Regions from separate parts of the Ruegeria sp. YTSC106 genome, predicted to be linked through region 2. Evidence: riboswitches for the same ligand, from Rfam matches in the RefSeq annotation. Region 2 holds a riboswitch; each other region holds the start of a gene.
The links. Region 2 has a riboswitch for cobalamin ahead of AC2FEB_RS21105 (hypothetical protein). Riboswitches for the same ligand answer to the same signal wherever they lie in the genome.
Positions count from the first base shown of each region.

Region 1: it holds a riboswitch for cobalamin, as region 2 does, so the genes downstream of both, AC2FEB_RS21875 (DUF4198 domain-containing protein) here and AC2FEB_RS21105 (hypothetical protein) in region 2, are expected to answer to the same signal.
Region 3: it holds a riboswitch for cobalamin, as region 2 does, so the genes downstream of both, AC2FEB_RS08030 (DUF1636 family protein) here and AC2FEB_RS21105 (hypothetical protein) in region 2, are expected to answer to the same signal.
Region 4: it holds a riboswitch for cobalamin, as region 2 does, so the genes downstream of both, AC2FEB_RS01055 (DUF1636 family protein) here and AC2FEB_RS21105 (hypothetical protein) in region 2, are expected to answer to the same signal.

Region 1 is NZ_JBXWMI010000025.1:12,513-16,722, forward strand. It holds gene cbiQ (cobalt ECF transporter T component CbiQ) at 1-397, opposite strand, end outside; gene AC2FEB_RS21865 (NikL family nickel/cobalt ECF transporter subunit) at 397-972, opposite strand; gene cbiM (cobalt transporter CbiM) at 969-1,580, opposite strand; gene AC2FEB_RS21875 (DUF4198 domain-containing protein) at 1,587-2,372, opposite strand; cobalamin riboswitch at 2,505-2,703, opposite strand; gene AC2FEB_RS21880 (ROK family transcriptional regulator) at 2,830-3,954, opposite strand; gene AC2FEB_RS21885 (sugar ABC transporter substrate-binding protein) at 4,209-4,210, shown strand, end outside.
Region 2 is NZ_JBXWMI010000021.1:47,127-51,336, reverse strand. It holds gene AC2FEB_RS21115 (DNA polymerase III subunit gamma/tau) at 1-853, opposite strand, end outside; gene AC2FEB_RS21110 (protein-tyrosine phosphatase family protein) at 1,025-1,537, shown strand; gene AC2FEB_RS21105 (hypothetical protein) at 1,529-1,936, opposite strand; cobalamin riboswitch at 2,028-2,248, opposite strand; gene AC2FEB_RS21100 (alpha/beta hydrolase family protein) at 2,319-3,239, shown strand; gene rsgA (ribosome small subunit-dependent GTPase A) at 3,279-4,210, opposite strand, start outside.
Region 3 is NZ_JBXWMI010000004.1:292,511-296,720, forward strand. It holds gene AC2FEB_RS08025 (SLC13 family permease) at 1-1,734, shown strand, start outside; cobalamin riboswitch at 1,961-2,167, shown strand; gene AC2FEB_RS08030 (DUF1636 family protein) at 2,260-2,634, shown strand; gene cobW (cobalamin biosynthesis protein CobW) at 2,636-3,691, shown strand; gene cobN (cobaltochelatase subunit CobN) at 3,697-4,210, shown strand, end outside.
Region 4 is NZ_JBXWMI010000001.1:235,899-240,108, reverse strand. It holds gene AC2FEB_RS01070 (FecCD family ABC transporter permease) at 1-6, opposite strand, end outside; gene AC2FEB_RS01065 (ABC transporter substrate-binding protein) at 8-958, opposite strand; gene AC2FEB_RS01060 (ABC transporter ATP-binding protein) at 971-1,747, opposite strand; gene AC2FEB_RS01055 (DUF1636 family protein) at 1,744-2,100, opposite strand; cobalamin riboswitch at 2,199-2,393, opposite strand; gene AC2FEB_RS01050 (D-lyxose/D-mannose family sugar isomerase) at 2,498-3,163, opposite strand; gene AC2FEB_RS01045 (carbohydrate kinase family protein) at 3,180-4,106, opposite strand; gene AC2FEB_RS01040 (glucokinase) at 4,147-4,210, opposite strand, start outside.

The DNA.
Region 1 (4,210 bases), on a different contig from region 2:
CCAACACCAGCAGGGACAGGATCACGGCATTGGCGGTCAAAGAAATCTGGACCGCTTTCCAGAAGCCTTGCCAGCTTGCCGGGTACCCCCAAAGCGTGAACATCAGATCTCCGGGCATGGAAAAGGGCAGCAGGATCAGCATAAACAGGATGAATCCATCCATCATGGCCATTCGCTTCAACGTCTTTCGCCACGGCAAGCGTGAAATCATCAAAAGCGAAAGAGACACGGTCAACGCCGCGCAAAGCGCAATGAGGGCTGACAGCGCCACGGTAACGACTGCAAAAGCAACTGCCATGACGATCCGCATCCGGGGATCCAGCAGGTTGATCAGACCTTCAGGCCCGTCACCGGCTTCGGCCAGTGTTTTCTCTTGGTGCCCCAGGACGTGTGCCATCAGGCCGCCAGCCTGCGGCGCGCCGCCATGTAAAAGCCCAGACCGAACAGACCAACGATGTACCCGATCCCGCCAAGGATGGTTTGCAGGTCATTCTGTTCGCGATAGGCCGCGATCTCGCGCCTGAGCGGGCGCAACTCGTCACGAACGGCCTTTGCGATAACCTGTCGTTCCTCTTGGCCTAGTGAAGTCGCGGAACCGACAGTCTGGGCCATGGTCGCCGAAGTTGCGCTGTCCGCTTTTTCTGCGACAACACCCATAATCTGCGCGACGTCCTCTGCAGGCATAGTAACCTGGGCCACGTGCCCGGCGCCCAGGTCAGCAAAGAATGTATGCGCCACGGCTGAGTTCGGAGTGTAGATAAAAAACCCGTCTGCATCCGTCACCGTGCGACCCAGCTCTGCCCCATCCGGGCCAGTAACAATGACTTCGGTATCGCTTGCCATATCGCCGCTGGAAAAACCGATCTCACCCTCTATGGCATCACCGGACACAAAAACACCGGCTATGACTTTATGCGCCAGCGCAGGCAAAGGCGCACAGCACAAAGCCAGTGTGATAACCAGATGCTTCATGTGGTCGCTCCTCTGACAAACAGCTCGGGCTTGACTTTGCGCGCCAGCAAAACGGCGAACCCGGTCAAAATCGCTTCGATGGCCATGACAGGTATATGTGCAAAGAAAACAAGCTTGGCAGCGGGCAGGAACTCATCCCCCGACAGTGCCAGTGAAGTCGCGACCATGCCGGTCGTCGCCGCAATGGCAAATGCGCCGCCCAAGCCACCCCAGATCGCACCCTGCAAAGGCGTCCCACGCGCGATCAGACGACCAAACAACAATCCGGCCACCACCGCGGGCAAAGCGATATTGACGGTGTTGATCCCCAACACCGTCAATCCGCCAAAGCCGAAAAAGACCGCCTGCAGCAAAAGCCCGACGAACAAAGCCGGGAATGCGGCCCAGCCAAGCAGCAGTCCAGCCATGCCATTGAGGATCAAATGTACCGATGACGGACCAATGGGTACGTGGATCAACGATGCCACGAAGAAACTGGCTGACAACACTCCGGCAGTGGGGATGCGGTCAAGATCCAGTGACCTGAGGCCCATGGCAATCCCACCCGCAGCGGCGACGGCACCGCCGACCACGACCGGGTTGGAAAGGGCTCCGTCGACGATGTGCATTTGGGTCTACTCCAGATCCCAGGCGCGGATCCAGATGACCGCATCCTGACTAAGTTCTTTACCCTCATGTTCGGTCACTGGACCTGAACCTAGTGCTGCGAAACCCCAGTAACCGGCTTTTGGAACGCCAAACGAAAAGTACCCGTTGTCGTCCGATATGGCGACCACGGCACCACCCGGCATTGGTGACACCTTCGGTGTCGAAGCGGCCGAGCTCTCCATGCCAGGTTCGGCGGCCATGTACTCGATCTCGATCTCAGCACCTGCAACCGGCTGACCATCAGCCATCACACGGCCCGTGAAGGTCGAACCCGCGATGATGTTGGTCGGCTTGTTAAGCGGTATGATCTCGGTCAGCAGACCCACAGGGTTCATCCAGTCGGTCGGCAATGCGTTGCGGTTCAGGAACGCTTTGGTGAACTGCTGGATATAGATGTCTTCGGCTTCCTCATAATAAGGTTGAGGAACCGTCACCAGCACGTAATCGCCCGAACGTTTGACAGGAACACTGCCTTTGAACGCCGCCCCCTCGTTTTCTCCACCGGTGAAGCGGACAGGTTCCAGCGTATCAAGTAAATCAGTTTTTTTGCCGTTGTGGATCACATAGAATTCCTGCGGCTTTTCCATATCCATGACATGACCGTTCTCGAACGGATGCCAGAAGATCAGCTTGACCGGCACATCGCCGGGTTTCTCGATCATGGTGTCGATGGTGTATTCCAAAAGGAAATGCGCATTTGCCATGGCAGGAAGTGCCATCGCGGCAGCGGCTGCACTGAGCAGCTTTTTCATGAACAGTCGTCCTTGTCCCGTCGCGCCAATCCCGGTGCGAAATTCACTTTGACTGCGGGACATCCAACGCCAAATTGCCCTTTCAGGCATCCTGGTCCGACGCACATCCCGTCGCCGATGAGGAGCGCCCCTTATGGGGGCACATGCCCGGCAGGTATCCTGACTTGCGGGTCAAAGCGTCGGACTGGCCTTCCCGGGAAAACCCCAGTGGCGTTTCAGCCCTGCTCGCCGCTTACAGTTGCGGGTGCAGTTGCGGAATTGGGCCTGAGCCCGCACCGCATTCCCTATTGATTCCAGAGCGCACCCCGGAACCGGACATGTCCAGCGGCTTGCCAGACAATCCCAGTCTCCGTCAACGATCAATTGTGATGGCGGTCGAAAAAGTTATGAACCTGGGAAGTCTGGTGTGGTTTGACGTGCTTCGGTAAGCATCAGTGGAAGAAGGGGAAATACACTTCTAGGCTTCTGAAAGATACCTTTCCGACAACGGCAAGCTTGCTGCGCCCAGCGAGCGCGCATCCGGGCCCACGGCCCCCGCCACCACCAAAGGGCGCTCAAGACCGGTCAGGTTAACCTCGGACAGTTTGTTTTCGACCAATTCAACCAAATGCGCCTTGATGTCCGGCGGCATCCAGCCGTCAATCTTTACGCACTCAAAGTCGATTAGACTGCATGATGATACAATCGCATAGGCAATCCCGCTCGCGGTCTTATTCAACCAGTTCTCCAGTTGAGCTTTTGGCACATCCCAATGCTCGGTCGATTCCCATAAAGAATGCGAGGTTGCCCCTGCTGTCGTGATTGCACGCTCGAGCACATAAAGGCTGGCCACGTCAATCAGCGGCTTCACACCGCCAGCGTCATCAGGAACAGGCAAAGGACCGAGCGCGCCTGCATTTCCCCGACCAGAAAAGATCGAGCCATTGAGGACCACCCCGCCGCCAATGAAGAAGCCGACGTAGAAATACAAAAAATCTCTTGGCCCGTCAGCCGGGCCAAAAACCAATTCCGCACCACAGGCCGCTGTCGCGTCATTTTGAAGGAAAATTGGCATATTGCAGCTGAGAGCCAGGTCCGCTTTTAAGTCCGACGCGCGCCACGGGTCCATTTTTTCCTGAGGAACCTGCAAAGCCTTCGCCCAGTCCCACAAGTAAAAGGGCATAGCTATTCCGAGCCCCGCGATCCTGCTTTTGGACTCAGGTGACATGGACGTCATCACTTTCCCAAGGCACTCCCTGGAAAAATCCAAAGTGGCATTCGGCGTTGGATAGTCATAGGTTTGCCTCTCTCGTTGCCGCACATTTCCGACAAAGTCAGTCAAAACCAGTTCGGCACTGCGGCGCCCGACTTTAAGCCCAAAGAAGAACGCACCATCCGGATTAAGGCGCATGGGAACAGAAGGCTGCCCGACTTTCCCGCGAACCGGTTCACCGCGCAGAAGCAACCCATCCTTTTCCAATAGACGCATAATGACGGAAACCGTTTGTGCCGACAGTCCCGTCATGCGCGCGATTTCGGACTTCGCAAGGGCCTGATGGCGCCGGACAAGAGATAACACAAGGCGTTCGTTTCGGGCCCGCATGCCGCTTTGGTTCGTTCCGCGCACCTCTGACCCGTGCGAGCCAATCGAGTTTGTCTGAGATGAATATTCAGGCACGACCACCCCTTTCTTGCTTGAGAATGAGAAAGCCGACCCGCCCTGTCAATAATAAATAAGAGTGAGTTATTTATTGACTCAATATTTGATTCTTGTGATGGTTTCTCATGGGATCAGGTTATTTTTGCCTGATCGCTCTCGTGCCCTCATGGGCATTAGAAAAACTGGGAGGATTATCGAT
Region 2 (4,210 bases):
CGGCGTATTGCCCGCTCAACTCGGTAAGTGCGCCCGCGGCGTCGCCGCGCAGGATCATATCCATAAGGTCCAGAACGCGGCCACGGTCCGCCAGTCCAAGCATTGCACGGACCTGATCGGCGGTCGTCTCGCCAGCCCCGTGCGATATCGCCTGATCCAGCAACGAGGTCGCGTCCCGGGCCGATCCTTCCGCTGCTCGGGTGATCAGTGCCAGCGCGTCTTCGGCAATCTGGGCGCTTTCCGCTTCGGCGATCTTGCTCAGAAGGCCAATCATGTCTTCGGGTTCAATCCGGCGCAGGTCGAAGCGCTGGCATCGGGACAGTACTGTGACAGGCACTTTGCGGATTTCAGTGGTCGCGAAGATGAACTTTACGTGCGCGGGCGGTTCTTCCAGCGTCTTGAGCAGCGCGTTGAAAGCACTGGTCGAGAGCATGTGAACCTCGTCGATGATATAAATCTTGTAGCGCGCGCTGGCGGCGCGATAGCGCACGCTGTCGATGATCTCGCGGATATCGTTGACGCCTGTGCGGCTGGCGGCGTCCATCTCCATCACGTCGACATGGCGACCTTCCATGATGGCGACACAGTGTTCGCACTGACCGCAGGGCTCGGTTGTGGGGCCACCGGTTCCGTCCGGACCGATGCAATTCATGCCCTTGGCGATGATCCTCGCGGTCGTGGTTTTGCCGGTGCCGCGAATGCCGGTCATGATGAAGGCCTGCGCGATCCGATCGGCCGCGAACGCGTTTTTCAGGGTGCGCACCATGGCATCCTGACCCACCAGATCGGCAAAGGTTTCCGGGCGATATTTGCGGGCGAGAACCTGATAGGTGGGGCTGGAGCTGTCTGTCATGTCTTCTCGTTGGGATTCGGTGCTTCGGCACAGCGTAGTGGCCACCGCTGCCCGCGTCCACAGCGTGGTGTGATGATTTTTGATTTAGAAACGAGTCGCTTTCGCACTAAACTGCGTTAGCAGATTTAATGACTCATTTTTGTAAAGAGTTCTTTGGGGAGGACACGTTTCATGTCGCAGCTGGTGATCTACGCCCTGCAAGTCGGAGGCGGAACGCTTGCACTGACCTCGATGCCCGGACGTGGCGGGGATTATTTCAGCGATCTGGATACGATCGCAGCCTGGCAGCCGGGGCTTGTTGTATCGATGACAACGGATGTCGAGATGCTTCAGGATGGCGCGAAGGATTTCGGCAGCGACATTCAAAGCCGCGCCAGCCGATGGGTTCACCTTCCGATCGAAGATTTCGGAGCGCCGACACAGGCGATTCAGGACGCGTGGCCGTCTGTCAGCGCCGCAGCCCGGCACGCGCTGTCAGGTGGAGGTCGCGTTTTGGTGCACTGCCGTGGGGGCTGTGGCAGGTCAGGTATGGTTGTTCTGCGGCTGATGGTCGAATGCGGCGAACGCGCGGACACAGCGCTGGAACGATTGCGGGCGGTACGTCCTTGCGCTGTCGAAACGGATGCGCAACTGGCCTGGGCCTCTCGGCGTGCCCAGGCACGGGTCAGTCTGGAATCAGATTGACATCTGCGCGGGCGCGCAAACGGGTTTTCGAGGCCGGATCGTGGAAACCTGGATCATCGCGCAGGGTGGGTTTTTCACGACGCCGGATGGCATCGCACTGAACGTGTTTCCGAAGATCAAGTCGGCATAGCCGTTCAGGGGCTCAATTGCGGCTTCGGGCTGCGTCCCGCAAAAGATACGAATGCTGTCTGATCGCGCGCGGAAAATTGCATGGCATCCTTCGGCGCAATGCGACAGCTCACTGCTGCCCTCAACCTCCAAATCGTCACTTGTGGCCAAGGTCGCCTGTGTCACGGCTTCGGATATCGAGCGCGCCAGCCGCGCCAAAGCGGGGCAGGTTTTGCCCGTCCGCTGACATACTGTTGCACTGTATTCATGCGTTTTTGTCTTCCAGATCATCCTGCGCCCTCCGCGCGTGGTGGACAGGATATTTGGGACAGGTGGGACAGCGTGATGCCGTCAAGACCTGCCCGGACACCCCGCCCGAGTTTCGGTTTTGTTTCCGATGGCAGGTCTCCTGACTTGCGGGTCATTGCTTTGCCGACCTTCCCGGCCATTGGGCCAGTGGTGTTTTGGCATCGCTTACCGCTTACAGTTGCGGGGGCAGTCGCGGATTTGGTTGTTGCCTGTATGACCAGACATTACCGCACCGTGTTCCCTTTTCATCCCGACCCCTTGTGGAGGCCGGAAACCATCACACAACCGCTAGCGTTTGAGCACGCACCGAGTCAAGCCGATCTTTTGACCGGACGCTTGGTCATGCTGGATACGATGTTGGTTCATGCATAGTGTCGAGGGTGTTGAGGTTCGGAAACCGGATTTACCAAGCGAAAAGCCAGAGATCATGTTGGATACAGAGCAAACGGTATTGACCGAGGAGTTTCGGTTTCCGTCCGGGCAGAAAACGCTGTCCGCCCGATTGTATAGCCCGGTAACTTCGCCCGAAATCGTCGTCGTGCTGAACAGTGCAACGGGTGTGCCGCGTGATTATTACCGTCATTTCGCACGATGGCTTGCCGCTGAGAAGGGCATGGCCTGCCTGACCTATGACTATAGGGATTATGGGTATTCTTTAACGGGCCGCCTGAAAGATTCGCGTGCGACCATGGCGGATTGGGCCTTGATCGACATGCCCGCGGCACGGGCGGAAATGCGTCGGCGATACCCGAATGCGAAACACTGGACCATCGGCCATTCCGTCGGCGCGATGTTGGGGCCAGTACAACCGGATATCGATCTGATTGACCGGATGATCTGTGTGTGTTCGGGGCTTGTGACCCTAAGCGACCATCCGTGGCCCTATCGGGGTTTGGCAGGGTTGTTCTGGTACGGCCATGCCCCGCTTTTGGCCCGAGCACTTGGCTACCTTCCCGGAAAGGCGATAGGGTTTGGCTCGGACCTGCCGGCATCGGTCTATTGGCAGTGGCGCAAATGGTGTACAGCGTCGTTAAGCTATGTACCTGAAGTCGGGCGTGACTTACCTGCGGCGCACTGGGAGGAAACTGGAGTGCCCGTGGATTTGTTTGCATTCGAGGACGACCAGATGGTGCCGCCGGAAGCGGTTTGGCGGCTTGCGGATCTTTACGGCCCCGATGCCAACCGTCACCTGCTCAGCCCCGCCGATTTCGGGTTGCCTGAGGTTGGTCATATCGGAGCATTTGCCCGGCGCAACGCAGCGGTTTGGCCGCGACTGATCGCTTGACCAGACGCGGCGCAGGACGGGCCGGGCACCGTCCAACCATCACCGGTTGCGAAGTTTCTTTTCCTTCATGACGCCACGGACCATCTTACCGAACGCTTTGTCCCGCGCGCGGGACTGTGCGACTGTTTCAGAGTTGCGCCGATCTTCGCGCCGAAGCTTGCGCCACCGGTCCAGTCTCACCGGATCAAGCGTGCCGTGACTGATCGCCGTTTGCACGGCACATCCGGGCTCGGAGTTGTGCTGGCAATCCGCAAAACGGCAGTCCCGGCTCAACTCGGCAAGGTCCGAGAAAACTTCGTCGATCCCGTCCCGAGCGTCCAGCAGGCGCAACGCGCGCATTCCGGGTGTATCGATCAACCAGCCGCCGTTGCGCATCTGGTGCAGTGCGCGTGCGGTCGTTGTGTGCCGGCCCCGCGCGTCATCCTCGCGAATGCCCGACGTGGTGAGATCCTGACCGGTCATGGAATTGGCAAGTGTCGTCTTGCCAACGCCCGACGAGCCAACCAGCGCTCCGGTTTGGCTTTTGGAGCACCAGGACAGAACCTTTTCAACTTCTGCTGGGTCCAGCGCGTTGATCGCCAGAACCGTCAAGAACGGGTCCAGTGATTGCACCTGCCCCGAGAAACTGTCAGGGTCCTCTGATTTGTCGGCCTTTGTCAGAACAACGACCGAGTAACACCCGGCCTGATGCGCAAGCGCCAGATATCGTTCCAGCCGGGGCAGGTTGAAATCGGCATTGCACGAGCTGACGATGAACAGCACATCGACATTGGCTGCGATCAGTTGCGTCGCGGCACCTGAACCGGCAGCGCGTCGGTGCAGCAGGCTGCGCCGGTCGAGCAAATGGCGCACGCGTTTGTCGTCGTCGGTGAGAACCCAATCGCCAACGGCATAGCTGCCGGTTGACTGATCGAGGGTCAGCAACGGGACTTCACCATCCGGGTTCAGCCCGATCAGGCGGTCCCGATGAA
Region 3 (4,210 bases), on a different contig from region 2:
CTGGGAAATCTGGCGGATGTAACCCTTCTGTTCGACGGCTTCGCATCCAATGCCGTCATCTCGATCATTGCGGTAATGATCGTCGGTGCTGGTCTGGACAAGACGGGGATCATGAACAAGGTTGCTGCCGTTATCCTCAAATATGGTGGCAAATCGGAAGGCAGGGTTGTTCCAATCATCTCAGGAACCGTTGGCGTCATTTCTTCGTTCATGCAGAATGTCGGCGCCGCTGCTCTGTTTCTTCCCGTTGTCAGCCGTATTTCTTCGCGGTCAGGTATACCGCTGTCACGCCTGCTGATGCCGATGGGATTCTGCGCCATTTTGGGTGGCACAATGACGATGGTCGGGTCGTCTCCACTTATCCTGCTGAACGATCTGATCCTGACGGCAAATGACAGTTTGCCGGCCTCTCAGAAAATGGAGCCCTTCAGCCTGTTCTCGGTCACACCGATCGGTGCAGTTCTGATCCTGACGGGAATTGGTTACTTTTTGCTGTTGGGACGCTGGGTTTTGCCCGTGGCTGAAGGGCCTGACAATACGGGCACCGGACAAGGGACACAGGAATACCTGCAAAGGGTCTATGGCCTCAAAGCCGACGTGTTCGAAGTCGTAGTGCCCGAGGACAGCCCCTTGGTCGGAGAGATTCTGGCCGACATCAACCACGAAAACCACCTGTACATCATTTCCACCTTCTATCGCGGCAAAACCTCGATGGTTCAGGTTTTGACAGCCGAAATTGCGGCCCCGTGTCGGCTGGCCATCGTCGGCCGCCGTTGGGAGGTCGAGACGTTCGCCAAGAAATACGGGCTTACCGTTCTTCCGGATTTGGACATTTTTGTCGAAGAGTTCGCCCCCACCAATGCAGGCGTGGCCGAGGTGGTCGTCACGCCAGACAGCAAGCTGATCGGCAAATGCCCCCGCGAGCTTTTGTTCCGCAAGACCTATGGCATGTCGCTGCTGGCCATTCACCGCGGCGAAGAGACGCTGAGCCATGTCGAGACCGAGGATCACGAATCCACTCAGATCGGGCTCGAAAAGTTTCAGGCCGGTGACATGCTCGTGGCGCATACCAGATGGGACAACCTGATGCGGATCAAGCGCGACCCGGACTTCGTCGTTGTGACAACGGACTTCCCCCAGGACGAACTGAGGCCGCAAAAAGTCGGCTGGGCCCTGGCATTTTTCGCCATTTCGCTGTCATTGATCCTGTTCACGGACGTCCGGCTTTCGCTCTGCCTTCTTACCGGAGCGGTAGGCATGATGTTGACCCGTGTGCTCAGCGTGGATGAGGCATACCGCGCGGTCGGGTGGAACACCGTATTCCTGCTCGCCTGCCTCATACCTTTGGGACAAGCTGTACAGAACACAGGCACGGCTGCGTGGATCGCCCAGCAGATCATGATAATTCTGGACGGCTGGCCGCTCTGGTCGCTGCAAACCGGAATCGCTGTTCTGGCGACTGCTTTTTCTCTGGTCATGTCAAATGTCGGGGCCACTGTCCTGCTGGTGCCTTTGGCGGTATCGATTGCGATAGCGGCTGGTGGGAATCCATCGGTTTTTGCACTGACCGTCGCCATTTCCACATCGAACAGCTTCATCATCCCAACCCATCAGGTAAACGCATTGATTATGGGTCCGGCAGGATACAAGGTGATGGATTTCGTGCGTTCCGGCGGGATCATGACTGTGCTGTTTCTGGTCGTCTCTCTGCTCATGATCAACGTCATTTACTAGCGCGAGAGGATCCGGGGTGTTCGGCGGTCTTTTCCCACCATCGTGACAGGTTCTGTCCAGGCACCCGCTCACCACAGTGTACGACCCTGGCAGAGATACCGTTCGTCGCCGGGCTCATCTCAGGCTGTACCCCGCACGACATGCCGCCCATCGACGCCCACAGGTCGCTTTCTACTCCTCCGCATCATTGTTACGCGCGACTCGCTTGACAAGCAGGCCAGCGGTGCCGCATGTCCCTTTCGTTGGTGTCGGTGACAGCCGATGAAAAGGGAATGCGTCAACGGTCATGCCGCCAAACGCAGCCGCCCCCGCGACCGTGAACGGAGAGGATGCCCAATGCCACTGGCCCAAAGGCCGGGAAGGCGGGACATCCGACAGAGGCCCTCCTCTGGCATCCGCAAGCCGGGAGACCTGCCAACAACCGAAGTTGAAACCGGGCGGGGTGTTCCGGTGTCGGGTCCGTGACCAATCGTGGCCCGCATGAAACCCCGTCCCCCGCGAAGAGGATTTGGGGGGATGAGAGACATGACCGAGACCACACCAGTCGAGTTGCTGGTCTGTACCACCTGCCGTCGCGGCCTGCCTGTCGAAGATGACGCGCAACGCCCGGGCGCTTTGTTGCACAAGGCCCTGGAACAGGCTGACCTGCCCGACGGTGTCACCCTGAAAGCCGTAGAATGCCTGTCAAACTGCGATCAAGGTTGTTCGATCGTATTGCGCGGCGGGCCGGGCCGCTGGACATTCGTCTATGAAAACCTGAGCGAAACAGATCATGTCGACGTCATTGTCGACGGTGCGACCAAGTATCTGGCCACTGAAGATGGTTTGGTGAAATGGCGCGAACGCCCCGAACATTTCCGAAAAAACTGTGCCTCGCGCATTCCCCCGATTGGAGCCTGACATGTCGAACCTCGAAAAACTCCCCGTCACAGTGATCACCGGCTTTCTGGGCTCGGGCAAGACCACTTTGGTGCGTCATCTGATGCAGAACCCGCAGGGCAAGCGCCTTGCTGTCGTGGTCAACGAGTTCGGCGATGTAGGCGTCGATGGCGACATCCTGAAATCCTGCGCCATTCCCGATTGCCCGGCGGAAAACATCATGGAACTGGCCAATGGCTGCATCTGCTGCACCGTGGCAGATGATTTCATTCCCACCATCGAGGCCCTGATGGCTCTGGAACCGCGCCCGGATCACATCCTGATCGAAACCTCGGGACTGGCGCTTCCCAAACCATTGCTGAAGGCGTTTGACTGGCCCGACATCCGCTCGAAAATCACCGTGGATGGCGTGATCGCCCTAGCCGATGCCGAGGCTGTAGCCGCCGGTCGCTTCGCGCCCAATGTCGAAGCGGTGGATGCCCAGCGCATGGCCGATGACTCGATCGACCACGAAACGCCCCTGTCCGAGGTGTTCGAGGATCAGATCTCCTGCGCCGACATCATCCTGCTGACCAAGCCCGACCTCGCCGGCCCTGAAGGCGTGGTAAAAGCACGCGAGATCATCGCCGCCGAGGCGCCGCGTCCCCTGCCCGTGGTCGAAGTGGCCGAAGGTGCGGTGGACGTTCGCGTTGTGTTGGGTTTGGAAGCCGCCGCCGAGGATGACATGGACGCCCGCCCTTCGCATCACGACGGCCACCATGATCACGAGCATGACGATTTCGAAAGCATCATCGTCGAGTTGCCCGAGCAAGCCGATCCGACCCAACTGGTGGCCAAAATCGAACGCCTCGCCAATGAGCTGAACATCCTGCGGGTCAAAGGGTATGCCGCCGTTCAGGGAAAGCCCATGCGTCTGTTGGTACAAGCCGTGGGTGCGCGGGTACGTCACCAGTATGACCGTCCGTGGGAACCCGGCGAAGAGCGCCGTTCGCGTCTGGTCGTCATCGCCGAGCATGACGACATCAAAGAGGCGGAAATCCGCGAAATCCTCGTGGGTGTGCGTGAGGCTGCCGAGTAAGACCCATGCACGTCGTCTTCCGCGAAAGCCACGGGCTCGAGGAAACCGAGACCCCGACCGATCTGGGCCAGAGCCCAGCAGAACTGGTGGTGCTGTCTTTCTCGGACAGCGACCTGGGTGCTTTCGCGGCGGGCTGGCATCGTGGTGGCGGACCGGATGGGCGAATGCCGACCCTGCGGCTGGCCAATCTGACAGCTTTGAAACACCCGCTGTCCGTTGACACCTATGTCGAGCAGACGCTCGAGGGCGCCAAGGGCATTCTGATCCGTCTGATCGGTGGCGTGCCCTACTGGTCCTACGGCCTGCAGCAGGTTCTGGCACTGGCGCAGGCCAAAGGCATCGCTCTGGCCGTCCTCCCAGCGGACGGGCGCGAGGATACGCGGTTGGATGACTATTCCACCTTGCCCGTCTCGACCCTGCGGCGGCTGGCGCATCTGTGCGATACCGGCGGCGAGGTCGCGGCACAGGCCGCACTGGCACAGATGGCTCTGGCGGCAGGGCTTTATGCCGGTCCGGTGA
Region 4 (4,210 bases), on a different contig from region 2:
GACCATATCAGTTGGTCTCCGGGTGCATGGCCTTCGCCATTTTCTCGATCGCCTCGATGTTTGCCGGGCCGGGCGTCAGTTCTTCGTAACGCAGGCCAATCCAGCGTTCGTTCTTTACCGCGTCCGTTTGTGACATCACCGGATGATCCTTCAGGAACTGAAAGGTGTCCTCTGCGCCGTTGCCGGACTGATAGTCGAGCAGCACCAGAAATTCCGGATTAGCCGCTGCCACGGCTTCCCACGACGTGCGGCCCCAGCTGGTATCCAGATCATGTGTCACGTTTTCGCCACCGGCGGCTGCGATCATTGCATCGGGAATGGCGAACTTGCCGGCAGTAAACGGAGCATCGGCCGGTCCGTCCAGCAGGAACACGCGGGGCTTTGCCAGATCGGCTGTTTTTGCTTCAATGGCGGACAGTTGGTCCTTCCAGTTGGCAACCAGCGCTTCGGCCTCGTCCTCGACCTGCATCACCATGCCCAGACGCAGAACGTCACCAAACAAAAGGTTCATGCTGGCCTCGGGGCGATCCTTGTCCAGATGCACGCAGCTTTCGGTCAGGACCATGGTCTTGATACCAAAGGGTTCCAGGGTGTCGGGCGTAACATCGCCACCGGGTTTCATGCCATAGTACCAACCGGCAAAGAACAGATCGGGCTCGACGGCCACAAGGTTTTCAATGGTCGGGTATTTGGGGGCAAGTTCTGGGATATCGCCACGCTGAGCATCAAAATCGGGGCTTGTTTTGTACCAGCCGGTAATTCCGGTAAGCCCCACGATCTTGTCCTGAAGGCCGAGCGCAAAGGCCATATCCGTCATGTTCATGTCGTGCACGACCAGACGCTCGGGCACCGTTTCAAAAACAAGCGGTTCGCCGCAGTTGTCAACCGTGACGGCCTCCGCTGCTGCGCCACTTGCCAAGCCAGTGAAAACAACCACTGGCCAGAGTTTGTGCATCATTTTTAGCTCCTGTTATGATGACAGTTTTCGTTTTCGGATGTCCAGCGCCGGGATCATGCGGCCTTCGTGCTGAAAGCACAGATAATCCACACCAAATGTGTCACGTACCCGGTCTGTGGTCAGAACTTCGCTGACAGGCCCGAACCCGGTCAGGCGCGTGGCTTTCATCAACGCCACATGGCTGGCGAATTCCGGGATCATGACCAGATCATGGACGATCATGACGACCGTTACCCCCAGGTCAGCGACCAAGGACAGCATGTGCCCCTTGGCATCCGGGTCCAGATGGTTGGTTGGTTCGTCCAGAAACAACAAAGATGGATTCTGGGCCAGTGCGCGAGCGATATGTGCGCGCTGACGTTCACCGCCCGACAGTTGGCTCATCGGTTTGTTTGCGAAATGCGACAGTTCGGTCGTCGTCAGCACCCGTTCAAGATCAGCTTTATGTTGAGCCGTCGATCGTTCCCCCTGAATCGGGATTTGTCCCAGCGCAACATAGTCTTGCAACCGCATCCGTCCATCGGGCGTTTCCTGCTGTCCGACCACAGCAATGGATCGGGCGCGTTGGCGGGCGGACAGAGTGCGAAGGCTTTTGCCTTGAATCCAAACATCACCCAACGCAATCCTTTCGATCCCGCATAGCAGTTTCAGCAGAGTGGTCTTACCGGCACCGTTCGGCCCGGCAATTGCCAGAATTGATCCTTCTTCAAGACGAAAGGACACGTCCTGCAACAGGATATCACCATTGAGAGCGTAGTACTCCAGATCCTCGGCAACCAGAAAACTCATGACGTCCCTCGGGATGGCAAAGCGGGTATTCGCGACAGGGTCTTTGTAAAGAGGGCAGGAGGACGGTTCGAGGCGCTGGTCCAGCCATCGTCGCTGTCGCCGAACTGCGTCGCGAATTCGACCAGGGCAGCCAGGTCGTGTGAAGTCTTAATGTCGCCGAACAGATACTGCGCTTTGCCTGCGGCCTGAAATCCAACGGTCATGGCCCGTTCACAACCTGCCATGCAGGCCACCATTCGGGTTTCAAAACCGTCAGGCAACTGAGCGTCCAGTGCGTCTTGCGCGGCCTCGGCAGGCATCGTCCCCTGACATGTTGAACAGATCAGAACGTAGTGATCAGAATAGCAGGCCATTGCCATCTCCGTCGTTTGCCAGATGCAGACAGAAGGCAAATACCCATATATTACGCAAACGCGCCATCAAGCCTCCTTCGGGGACGCCCCGCCCCGGGTTGGTTTACCATGCGATGGCAGGTCTCCTGACTTGCGGGTCAAGGCTCGGCCCACCTTCCCAACCCTTTCGGATCAGTGGTACAGTGGCGTCGCTCACCGCTTACAGTTGCGGGGGCAGTCACGGACTTGGCGCATCCCTGCGCCGCACCGTATTCCCATTTTCATCCCTTACGGAACCATCCGGCTCAGCTAGTCCGGCTACGCAAGACTTGTCAAGCGGCAGACGATGTGGGGTGGTGGAAGGATATGCGATAGTTGAGCCGACTATCCTGTTCACGCCAGCCCGGACCGAACGGTGTCAATAGTCCGATACAAGCAGGAAATCCGGCTCTGCATCTTCTTCGACCTTTGAGAACCGCGGGATTGGCTCTTCAAACACATTGTCCGTACGGTCGTCATTCACGGTCGAAACCTCGCCAATAAGGCAATCGCCGCGCTCCGCCCAGAAAGCGTGCCAGATGCCGGGCATCAGAGTTACACTTTGCCCCGGCTTCAGCCGCAAGTGCTCTCCGGGTTGCAAGGTTACAGGGCAGGCATCGCTGGGGACCGTCACCGGGTTGTCGCGGTCAACGCCACCGTTTGGATCCGACGCATAGATTTCCAGAATGAGGTTGCCGCCGCCCCGGTTGATGATGTCTTCTGCTTTGACGATATGCCGGTGCATCGGAGAAAGCTGATTGTCTTTCGAGATCAACAGTTTTTCCGCATAGAGCATCCCGCGCCCGGATTTCAGATCCTTCGCCTCACCATTGCGCAGAGTGAACAGAAAAAGTCCAAGTTCGTCGAAACGGCCTTGTGCGTAATCGGTTATGTCCCATCCCAGCCCGCGGTTGCGAATCGTTTCAGCCAGAGGGCTGCGCATTTGCTCTGGCGTCCAATTCGCAAAGGGTGGCAACACGGCACCGAAGGACTGAATAAACGCGTGTGCCTGAGATTTGATACGGTTGATTTCAGATCGTTTCATTGTGCCATTCTAAAGATCAAAGCTCATGCGCCCAAGGCGGTTCCGCCCCGGCTCGGGATACGGTCACTGCGGCCACATCCGCGCCCAGTTCCATAGCCGTTCGCAAGTTTTCCGCAGTCAATCCGCGCAGACCTGATTTGGTCAGATGCCCTGCACGGCTGAGACCGGTCAGGACGCCAGCGTTGAACGTGTCACCTGCGCCGATTGTGTCGACCACTTCAACGGGCTTTACAGGAACTGAGACTTCTGAACCATCTGCCAGGTAACCGTGCGCCCCGTCGCTGCCACGCGTGACGATGACAGCGGTTGGACCCGCCTGCAACAGCAGAGACGCCTTCGCGGCTTCGGATTCGTTACCCGGAATGATCCAGTCCAAGTCCTCGTCCGAAACCTTGACGATATCTGCTCGTGAGATCATGCGGTTCAAACGCGTTCTAAATCGGGTTTGATCCTTGATGAAACCCGGGCGGATATTCGGATCCAGCATCACAGCCCGGTCAGAACCGTGGCGGTCCAGGAGGGCGGCATAAGCATCTGCGGAAGGTTCACAGGCAAGGCTGATACCACCGAGATACAGAGCGGAAACCGCTGGAAGTTGATCGGGCAAGTCTTCGGGCAGCAACATCCGGCCCGCCGTGTTTTCATCAACAAAGCTGTAAGACGCGTGCCCATCAGAAAGCTGTACAAAGGCAAGCGTGGTCGGGCGGTCCGAGATAATCACATGCGTCGTGTCCACATGACTGGCTTTCAGGGCATCGATCAGTTGCTGCCCGAACATATCCGATGACAAACCTGTCAGCATTCCAACCGGCACGCCCAGACGCCCCATCGCAACAGCTGTGTTCAGAACTGCACCACCGGTATGTGGCACAAAACCCAGCGCACCCGACACGGTCGGTTCTGAGATCATATCTATCAGCGCTTCACCACAGCACAGGATCATGTCTTGGTCCTTCTTGGAATAGAGATTTCGGTTAGTCTGGTTACTGTCTCAGCGCGTTCTTGCAGAAGTTGTTTGCGCCGATGATCCCGAACTCTGCCTGTTCA